DNA from 3 places in the Streptomyces sp. NPDC086549 genome. Region 1 is predicted to be linked to each of the others. Evidence: riboswitches for the same ligand, from Rfam matches in the RefSeq annotation. Region 1 holds a riboswitch; each other region holds the start of a gene.
The links. A riboswitch is a leader RNA that binds a small molecule or an ion and turns the genes downstream of it on or off. The one in region 1 is predicted to bind thiamine pyrophosphate.
Positions count from the first base shown of each region.

Region 2: linked by a shared signal. The riboswitch ahead of thiC (phosphomethylpyrimidine synthase ThiC) and the one ahead of thiO (glycine oxidase ThiO) in region 1 are both predicted to bind thiamine pyrophosphate.
Region 3: linked by a shared signal. The riboswitch ahead of ACIPSA_RS33840 (thiamine ABC transporter substrate binding subunit) and the one ahead of thiO (glycine oxidase ThiO) in region 1 are both predicted to bind thiamine pyrophosphate.

Region 1 covers NZ_JBIVBS010000001.1:329,995-333,245, forward strand. Annotated here, with positions in the region: gene ACIPSA_RS01515 (Rv2175c family DNA-binding protein) at 1-303, opposite strand, end outside; gene ACIPSA_RS01520 (NAD(P)/FAD-dependent oxidoreductase) at 368-1,600, opposite strand; TPP riboswitch at 1,745-1,856, shown strand; gene thiO (glycine oxidase ThiO) at 1,854-3,038, shown strand; gene thiS (sulfur carrier protein ThiS) at 3,035-3,235, shown strand; gene ACIPSA_RS01535 (thiazole synthase) at 3,239-3,251, shown strand, end outside.
Region 2 covers NZ_JBIVBS010000007.1:266,313-269,563, reverse strand. Annotated here, with positions in the region: gene ACIPSA_RS23785 (pyridoxamine 5'-phosphate oxidase family protein) at 1-124, opposite strand, end outside; gene thiC (phosphomethylpyrimidine synthase ThiC) at 278-2,104, opposite strand; TPP riboswitch at 2,097-2,276, opposite strand; gene ACIPSA_RS23775 (YibE/F family protein) at 2,357-3,251, shown strand, end outside.
Region 3 covers NZ_JBIVBS010000013.1:108,821-112,071, reverse strand. Annotated here, with positions in the region: gene rlmN (23S rRNA (adenine(2503)-C(2))-methyltransferase RlmN) at 1-907, shown strand, start outside; TPP riboswitch at 931-1,038, shown strand; gene ACIPSA_RS33840 (thiamine ABC transporter substrate binding subunit) at 1,129-2,211, shown strand; gene ACIPSA_RS33835 (ABC transporter permease) at 2,280-3,251, shown strand, end outside.

The DNA.
Region 1 (3,251 bases):
GGCGGGGGTGCCGGGCAGGCTGGGGTCGGGTGTGAAGAGCCACTCCAGCATCTCTTCGTCCGTGAAGCCGTCGTCCCGCAGCAGCGTCAGGGTCCCGGACAGGCCCTTGACGACCTTGTCCCCGTCGATGAAGGCGGCGGGGACGTGCAGCGCGCGGTTCTCGCCACGGCGTACGGCGATGAGCTGGCCCTCCTTGACCAGCTGCCGCACACGTGTCACCTCGACGTCGAGTTGTTCGGCGATGTCGGGCAGCGTGAGCCAGGCGGAAACGAGAGCATCGGTCTTTGCGTCAATCTCGGTCACGGAAACAGCGTGCCATCCCTGACTGACAGTAGGAAGTCGGGCCCGTCCGAGCTGGGCGTTTTCACTACCGTACCGTCGCCTCCTTCAGGGGCCGTGCCGGGTCCGTCAGGAGCTCCGGGTCCACCGGCGTGCCCGCCTCGATCAGCCGCCGCCCCTGCGCCAGGTCCCGCGGCCTGCCCACCGCCAGCAGGGCGACGAGCCGGCCCTCCCGGAGCCAGCACACGGTCCAGGCCGGCCCGAGGGGGTCGCCGCGCCACAGCAGCGTGTCGGCCGACGCGTGGTGGCCGACGTACTGGACGAAGCGGCCGAACTGCTCGGACCAGAAGTACGGGACCGGGTCGTAGACGGCCGGGGCCTCGCCGATGATGTTGGCGGCCACGGTGCGCGGGCCCTGGAGCGCGTTGTCCCAGTGGTGGACGACCAGGCGCTCGCCGTACCGGGCCGACGGGAAGGAGGCGCAGTCACCGACCGCGTACACGTCGGGGGCGGAGGTGCGAAGGTGGTCGTCGGCCACGACCTCGCGGTGCGCGCCGAGCTCGATGCCCGAGCCGGCGAGCCAGTCGGTGGCGGGACGCGCGCCGATGCCGACCACGACGGCGCCCGCGGCCAGCCGTGCGCCGTCGTCGAGCACCACAGCGCCCGGCTCGACGCGCTCCACGCGCGCGTGGGTGCGCAGAGTGGCGCCGCTGTCCGCGTACCAGGCGGCCATCGGCGCGGCCACCTCGGCCGGGAGCGCTCCCGCGAGCGGGCGGTCGGCGGCCTCGACGACCGTCACCGCACAGCCCGCCTCGCGGGCCGCCGTGGCGAACTCGGCGCCGATCCAGCCCGCACCGACGACCACGATGTCGTGCTGCCGGGAGAGCACCGGCCGCAGCCGTTCCGCGTCGTCCAGGGTGCGCAGCAGGTGCACACCGGGGACGCCCTCCGTGCCGGGCAGCCGGATCGGTTCGGCGCCGGTCGCGAGGACCAGGACGTCGTACGGTACGGGCCCCGACTCGGTGTCCAGCTCATGGCCGGCGGGGCGCACGCCCAGCGCCTCGCGGCCCAGCTGGAGTTCGATGCCGAGCGACTCGAAGTCGACCTCGAAGGCGGAACCCTCGGCCTTGCCGAGCAGTACTGCCTTGGACAGCGGCGGACGGTCGTACGGCTGGTGCGGCTCCGCGCCGATCAGCGTGATCGTGCCGGTGAAGCCCTGCTCCCGCAGGGCGACCGCGGTCTGTACCCCGGCCATCCCCGCGCCGACGACGACCACGCGCCGCCCTTGTGACGTGCCCCGTTGCTGTGTCTGCTCGCTCACCCGATCACCATAGACAACTGACAAACTGTCAGTCAGGGGGCGTGCTGAGTGAGCTATTCCACAGCGCCGGACAACACTCGGTCTGCTGCCCCGCCGCGACCCCCACTCCCAGGGCGGAGCCCCGCGGGCTAGGGTGGCCGACGTACAAGCACTCGCGGGAGCCCGGACGCACCGGGCTGAGAGGGAGGCTGGCGGCCTCCGACCGTACGAACCTGATCCGGGTCATGCCGGCGAAGGGAGGGGCTGGACGCCCATGTCGTCACGTACGTCAGACGTCCTCGTCATCGGGGGCGGAATCATCGGCCTGGTCACGGCCTGGCGTGCCGCGCAACGCGGCTTCAGCACGGCCGTGGTGGACCCGGAACCGGGCGGCGGAGCCGCGTGGGTGGCTGCCGGGATGCTGGCCGCGGTCACGGAACTGCACTACGGCGAGGAGACCCTGCTCGGTCTGAACCTCGCGTCCGCCCGCCGTTACCCGGACTTCGCGGCCGAGCTCACCGAGCTGACCGGCCACGACCTCGGCTATCGCCGCTGCGGCACGCTCGCCGTCGCGCTGGATGCCGACGACCGCGCCCATCTGCGTGAACTGCACGCCCTGCAGCAGCGGTCGGGTCTGCAGTCCGAGTGGCTGTCGGGGCGGGAGTGCCGGCGTCTGGAGCCGATGCTCGCCCCGGGTGTGCGCGGGGGGCTGCGGGTCGACGGCGACGACCAGATCGATCCGCGGCGGCTGGCGGGCGCGCTGGTGGCCGCGTGCGAGCGCGCGGGAGTGGTGTTCCACCGCACATGGGCGGACCGGCTGTCGGTCGTACGCGAACGGGCCGCCGGTGTCGTCACACGCGAGGGCGACGCGCTGGACGCGGGCCAGGTGGTGCTCGCGGCCGGGAGCACGAGCGGGCGGCTCGCGGGCGTTCCGGACGACGTGCTGCCGCCGGTGCGGCCGGTGAAGGGGCAGGTGGTGCGTCTGACGGTGCCGGAGCGGCACGCGCCCTTCCTGAGCCGTACCGTGCGGGCCGTGGTGCGCGGCGGGCACGTGTACCTGGTGCCCCGGGAGAACGGCGAGCTGGTCGTGGGGGCGACGAGCGAGGAGCTGGGCTGGGACACGACGGTGACCGCGGGTGGCGTGTACGAACTGCTGCGGGACGCCCATGAACTGGTGCCGGGGATCACCGAACTGCCGCTGACGGAGACCCGGGCCGGACTGCGCCCCGGCTCCCCCGACAACGCGCCGCTGCTCGGCCCGACCGACCTCGACGGGCTGCTGCTGGCCACCGGGCACTTCCGCAACGGCGTGCTGCTCACCCCGGTCACCGGCGACGTCATGGCGCACGTCCTGGCCACCGGGGAACTCCCGGACGAGGCCCGCCCCTTCACCCCGAAGCGCTTCGGCGCCGCGCTCACCGCCTCCTCGGTCCACGTCCCCTCGGAGCAGCCCGCATGAACATCTCGGTCAACGGGGAGCGCCGGGAGATCGCGCCCGGCACGGCTCTCGACACCCTCGTGAAGTCCCTCACCGCGGCACCGGGCGGAGTGGCCGCCGCGCTCAACGAAACCGTCGTCCCGCGCGCGCAGTGGTCCGCCACGGCCCTCTCCGAGGGAGACCGCGTCGAAGTCCTCACCGCAGTGCAAGGAGGCTGACCCATGGCAGACGATC
Region 2 (3,251 bases), on a different contig from region 1:
ACCACTGCTTGTCGTATTCGTGGAGACTGGTCCGCACCTTGTCCGCCGCTGTCGGCGTCGGCTCCCCGAGCAATTCGCCCAGCCGCTCGTGTGACGTCACCTCGACCAGATCCGTAAGGACCACGGCCCACCCCCTCCGTTCGGTACGTGATCACCCGGCCGAGCGTAGGGCAGTTGCCTTCGGTCGGGCAGTACGGGTCATCGCAAGGAGACGCCGCAAGGCGCTGCCTTGGACAGCCATGCGCCATCCAGGGGCAGCGCCCTGAGTGGCCGCGCGTCAGTCCGCCATCGGCAGGTACACCCGGTTCCCGCCGGCCGCGAACTCCTTGGACTTCTGGAGCATCCCCTCGGCGATCTCCTCGGCAGAGGCGCCCTCGGCCACATCACCGCCGAACCGCTCCGCGATGCTTTGGCTGATCTTCATCGAGCAGAACTTGGGCCCGCACATGGAGCAGAAGTGGGCCGTCTTGGCGGGTTCGGCCGGAAGTGTCTCGTCATGGAACTCCCGTGCCGTGTCCGGGTCCAGGGCGAGGTTGAACTGGTCCTCCCAGCGGAACTCGAAGCGAGCGTCGGACAGCGCGTCGTCCCATTCCTGCGCACCTGGGTGCCCCTTGGCGAGGTCGGCTGCGTGGGCGGCGATCTTGTAGGTGATGACGCCGGTCTTGACGTCGTCACGGTTGGGCAGGCCCAAGTGCTCCTTGGGCGTGACATAGCAGAGCATGGCCGTGCCCCACCAGGCGATCATCGCGGCACCGATGCCGGAGGTGATGTGGTCGTACGCCGGCGCGACGTCCGTCGTCAGCGGGCCGAGCGTATAGAACGGAGCTTCATCGCAGATCTCCTGCTGAAGGTCGATGTTCTCCTTGATCTTGTGCATCGGGACATGTCCCGGGCCCTCGATCATGGTCTGAACATTGAAACGCTTCGCGATCCGGTTGAGTTCCCCGAGCGTCCGCAACTCCGCGAACTGCGCCTCGTCGTTCGCGTCCGCGATCGAACCCGGCCGCAGGCCGTCCCCCAGCGAGTACGTGACGTCGTAGGCCGCGAGGATCTCGCAGAGCTCCTCGAAGTTCTCGTACAGGAACGACTCCTTGTGGTGCGCGAGGCACCAGGCCGCCATGATCGAGCCGCCGCGCGAGACGATGCCGGTCTTGCGGTTCGCCGTGAGCGGCACGTACGACAGGCGGACGCCCGCGTGGACCGTCATGTAGTCCACGCCCTGCTCGGCCTGCTCTATGACCGTGTCCCTGTAGATGTCCCAGGTCAGCTCCTCGGCCCTGCCGTCGACCTTCTCCAGGGCCTGATAGAGCGGCACCGTGCCGATGGGGACGGGGGAGTTGCGCAGCACCCACTCGCGGGTGGTGTGGATGTTACGACCGGTGGACAGGTCCATGACCGTGTCGGCGCCCCAGCGGGTCGCCCAGGTCATCTTCTCGACCTCCTCCTCGATGGAGGACGTCACCGCGGAGTTGCCGATGTTGGCGTTGACCTTCACCAGGAACCGCTTGCCGATGATCATCGGCTCGATCTCCGGGTGGTTGACGTTGGCGGGCAGCACGGCCCGGCCCGCCGCGATCTCCTCGCGGACCACCTCGGGAGAAACGTTCTCCCGGACGGCCACGAACTCCATCTCCGGCGTGATCTCGCCCCGGCGGGCATAGGCCAGCTGCGTCACCGCCTTGCCATCACGGCTGCGGCGCGGCTGCCGGGGACGGCCCGGGAACACCGCGTCGAGGTTGCGCAGGCCCCCGCGGGGAGACGTGTGCTTGATCCCGTCGTCCTCGGGGCGGACGGGACGTCCCGCGTACTCCTCGGTGTCGCCGCGGGCGATGATCCAGTTCTCCCGCAGCGGTGGCAAGCCCCTGCGGACATCTGTTTCGGCGAGTGGATCGGTGTACGGGCCGGAGGTGTCGTAGAGCGTGACCGACTGCCCGTTGGTGAGATGCACCTGACGGACCGGCACGCGCAGATCGGGGCGTGAGCCCTCGATGTACCCCTTGTGCCAGCCGATGGACTTCCCGGCCTCCCCGCTGGTTGCGTCGGCCGCGTTTCCACTGGCCGCGTTCTGCGTGGAGGCAGGCGTGCGTGCGTCCTTGTTGGTCATGAGACCTACTCCCTACGCCGGCATTACCCGGTAACAGGTTCAGCGGTCGACGCAGCGGTTTCCGTCTCTGGCGGTGTTTCGTGTGAAACAACTCATGTTCCACGTGAAACACCGTGAATACGGAGGTCAGCGCCCTCTCAGCCCGGTGCTCCGAGCTCCCGCGTGTGCAAAGGTGCCTCCACGCTAGCGTCAATTCGGCCGCGGTGAACAGAGGGCCCCTGTGGTTCTTGCGATGATCGGTCGGTGACCACGATGCAGCAGGATCCGCACGGCCACGGCCACGGGCAGGGCCAAGGGCACAGGCCGGAGCACAGTGAGGGGCCCGGCCACGACCACGGTCAGGGCTCCGGATCCGGCAGCGGCGGACACGGCCACTCGCACAGTCACAGTCACGGCCCCGCAACGCCCGTCTCCAGGCACCTGCGCAAGGTCATCGCGGCGATCCTGATCCCGTTCACCGCGGCAGTCGTGGTCGGGCTCGTGGTCCTCTGGCCCGGCGGAGCCCCGTCCCACGCGCGCACGGGGGTCGGCTTCGACCGGCAGACACAGCAGGCCACGGTCACCAAGGTCGTCGAGGTGAGCTGCAAGTCGGTGAACGCCTCGGGAGGGGCCCCGACCGGTGACACCTCCACCGCCGAGGGCAACTCCGCGCAGCAGGAGGCGAACGGTACCTGCAAGAAGGCGACCGTCCGGGTGGACACCGGCAAGGACGAGGGCCGTACGTTCACGGAGATCGTCCAGCCCGACCAGCCGCGGCAGTTGCACCAGGGCGAGAAGGTCGTGGCCGCGTACGAGCCCTCGGCGCCGAAGGATCTGCAGTACTCGGTCGCCGACGTGAACCGGAAGTTCCCGATGGCGCTGCTGGCCGGCATCTTCGCGCTCGCCGTCGTGGTGGTGGGCCGGTTGCGCGGCATCATGGCGCTCGTCGCGCTGGCCGTCAGCTTCCTGGTGCTGACCCTCTTCATCCTGCCCGCGATCCTGCAGGGCTCGAACCCGCTGGTTGTGGCGGTGGTCGGGGCGAGTGCCATCATGCTGATCGCGCTCTACATGTGCCACGGCCTCTCGGCCCGGACATCGGTCGCGGTGCTCGGCACGCTGGTCTCGCTCGTGCTGATCGGCATCCTGGGCTCGGAGTTCATCGACTGGG
Region 3 (3,251 bases), on a different contig from region 1:
CGGTTCGCGCGCCAAGCTGCAGGAGGCGCTGCTTCCCGAGCTGATGACGGTCGTGCGGCACCTGTCGACCGACCAGGGGACCACCCGCAAGACGCTGTGGCGGCTGTTCGACGGGACGCTCGTCGAGTCGGTGCTGATGCGTTACCCGGACCGGGTGACGATGTGCATCAGCTCGCAGGCCGGGTGCGGGATGAACTGCCCGTTCTGTGCGACCGGCCAGGCGGGGCTGGACCGGAACCTGTCGACCGCCGAGATCGTGCACCAGATCGTGGACGGGATGCGGGCACTGCGGGACGGTGAGGTGCCCGGCGGTCCGGCCCGGCTGTCCAACATCGTGTTCATGGGCATGGGCGAGCCGCTCGCCAACTACAAGCGGGTCGTGGCGGCCGTCCGGGCGCTCACCGATCCGGAGCCGGACGGGCTCGGGCTGTCGCAGCGCGGCATCACCGTGTCGACGGTCGGGCTCGTCCCGGCGATCCACCGGTTCTCCGACGAGGGCTTCAAGTGCCGGCTGGCGATCTCCCTGCACGCTCCCGACGACGAGCTGCGCGACACCCTCGTCCCCGTGAACACCCGCTGGAAGGTGCGCGAGGTGCTCGACGCCGGGTTCGAGTACGCCGCGAAGTCCGGGCGTCGGCTGTCCATCGAGTACGCGCTGATCCGGGACATCAACGACCAGGCCTGGCGCGGCGACCGGCTCGGGCGGCTGCTCAAGGGCAAGCCCGTGCACGTCAATCTGATCCCGCTGAACCCGACGCCGGGCTCCAAGTGGACCGCCTCCCGGCCGGAGGACGAGAAGGCGTTCGTCGAGGCCATCGCGGCGCACGGGGTGCCGGTCACCATCCGGGACACCCGTGGTCAGGAGATCGACGGTGCCTGTGGTCAGCTCGCGGCCACCGAGCGGTAGTCTGACCCGGTCAGTACATCTTCATATTCCGACAGGGGAGCGCCACAGCGCTGAGAGTGCGGCAACCTGGCCGCAGACCCTCTGAACCTCGCCCAGGTCATTCTGGGTAGGAAGTTCGGTCATTACTCAAGCTGTTGCGCCCTGCCCGGGCACCGGTGGAGTCCTCCACGGGTCCCGGGCAGGGCCGCGTCTCTTCCTGGTCAACCCCAGGAGGAAATCCAGTGCACAACAAGACCTTCGTGGCCGTCGCCGCCGGGCTCGGCCTCCTCACGCTGTCCTCGCTGACGGCGTGCGGGTCGTCCGACGGCAAGGGGACGGCGGACTCCAAGACCGTCACCCTCGTCAGCCATGACTCGTGGGCCGTCTCGAAGAACGTGCTCAAGGACTTCGAGAAGCAGTCCGGCTACAAGGTCAAGGTCCTTCCCGACGGCGATGCGGGCCAGGCCGTCAACAAGGCGATCCTGACCAAGGACAACCCGCAGGGCGACGTCTTCTTCGGCGTCGACAACACCCTGCTGTCCCGCGCCCTCGACAACGGGCTGTTCCAGCCGTACGAGGCCAAGGGATCCGACCTGGTCCTGCCCCGGTACCGGGTCGACCAGGCCAAGCACCGCGTCACGCCGATCGACTCCGGCGACATCTGCGTCAACTACGACAAGGCGTACTTCAGCAAGCACAGGCTGACCCCGCCGCAGTCCTTCGACGACCTGGTCAAGCCCGAGTACAAGAACCTCCTCGTCACCGAGAACGCGTCCACGTCCTCGCCGGGGCTCGGCTTCCTGCTCGGCAGCGCCGCCAAGTACGGCGACGGGGGCTGGCAGGACTACTGGAAGAAGCTGAAGGCCAACGGCGTCAAGGTCGTCGACGGCTGGGAGCAGGCGTACAACGACGAGTTCTCCGGGTCTGCCGGCGGAAAGAAGGCGCACGGCGACCGGCCGCTCGTCGTGTCGTACGCCTCCTCCCCGCCCGCCGAGGTCATCTACGCGAAGCCGAGGCCCAGCACCGCCCCGACCGGAGTGTCGGACGGCACCTGCTTCCGTCAGACCGAGTACGCGGGGCTGCTGAGCAACGCGGGGAACACCAAGGGCGGCAAGGCGCTCATCGACTTCCTGGTCTCCAGGGAGTTCCAGGAGGACATGCCGCTCAACATGTTCGTCTACCCGGTGGTGCAGGGCGCGAAGGCGCCCGCCGAGTTCACGAAGTACGGCCCGGCCGCCAAGGACCCCGAGACCATGGCACCCGACAAGATCGCCGCCAACCGCGACCAGTGGGTCAAGTCGTGGACGTCGCTGGTACTGAAGTAGCCGAAGCGGCCCCCCGCAAGGGCGCCGTCCGTAAGGGCGGCAGGGGGAACGCGGCGCGGCTCGGGCTGATGGCCGGGCCGGTCGCGTTCTTCGCGCTGTTCTTCGCGTACCCCGTCACCGCGATCGTCGCCCGCGGACTGAAGGTCGACGGAGCCTGGCGGTTCGGGCGGATCGTGGACGTCGTCACGCAGTCCGACATCCGGCACGTTGTGTGGTTCACCACCTGGCAGGCGCTCGCCTCCACCGCGCTCACCCTGCTGGTGGCGCTGCCCGCCGCGTATGTCTTCGCGCGCCTCGACTTCCCGGGCAAGCAGGTCCTGCGGGCCGTCGTCACCGTTCCGTTCGTGCTGCCCACCGTCGTCGTGGGTACGGCGTTCCTCGCGCTGGTCGGCCGGGGCGGGCTGCTCGACGACCTGTGGGGCGTACGGCTGGACACGACCGTGTGGGCGATCCTGCTGGCGCACGTCTTCTTCAACTACGCGGTCGTCGTACGGACGGTCGGCGGCCTGTGGTCACAGCTCGACCCGCGTCAGGAGGAGGCCGCGCGCATGCTGGGCGCCTCGCCGCTGACGGCCTGGCGCAAGGTCACCCTCCCGGCGCTGGCCCCCGCCGTGGCCGCCGCCGCGCTGATGGTGTTCCTGTTCACCTTCACCTCCTTCGGTGTGGTGCAGATCCTCGGCGGCCCCACCTTCTCCACTCTCGAAGTGGAGATCTACCGGCAGACCTCCGAGATCTTCGACCTGTCCACGGCCGCGGTCCTCACGATCGTCCAGTTCGTCGCGGTGGGCGCGATCCTCGCCGTGCACGCCTGGACGGTACGGCGCCGGGAGACCGCGTTGCGGCTGGTGGACGCGTCGGTGACGGCACGCCGGCCGCGCGGGACGGGGCAGTGGGCGCTGCTGGCCGGTGTCCTCGCCACCGTCGCCGTACTCCTCGTCCTGCCGCTCGCCGTGCTGGTGCGGCGCTCGCTGGACGCCCCCGGCCTCGGCTACTACCGGGCACTGACCCGCGAGGACGGCGGTACGTTCCTGGTGGCGCCG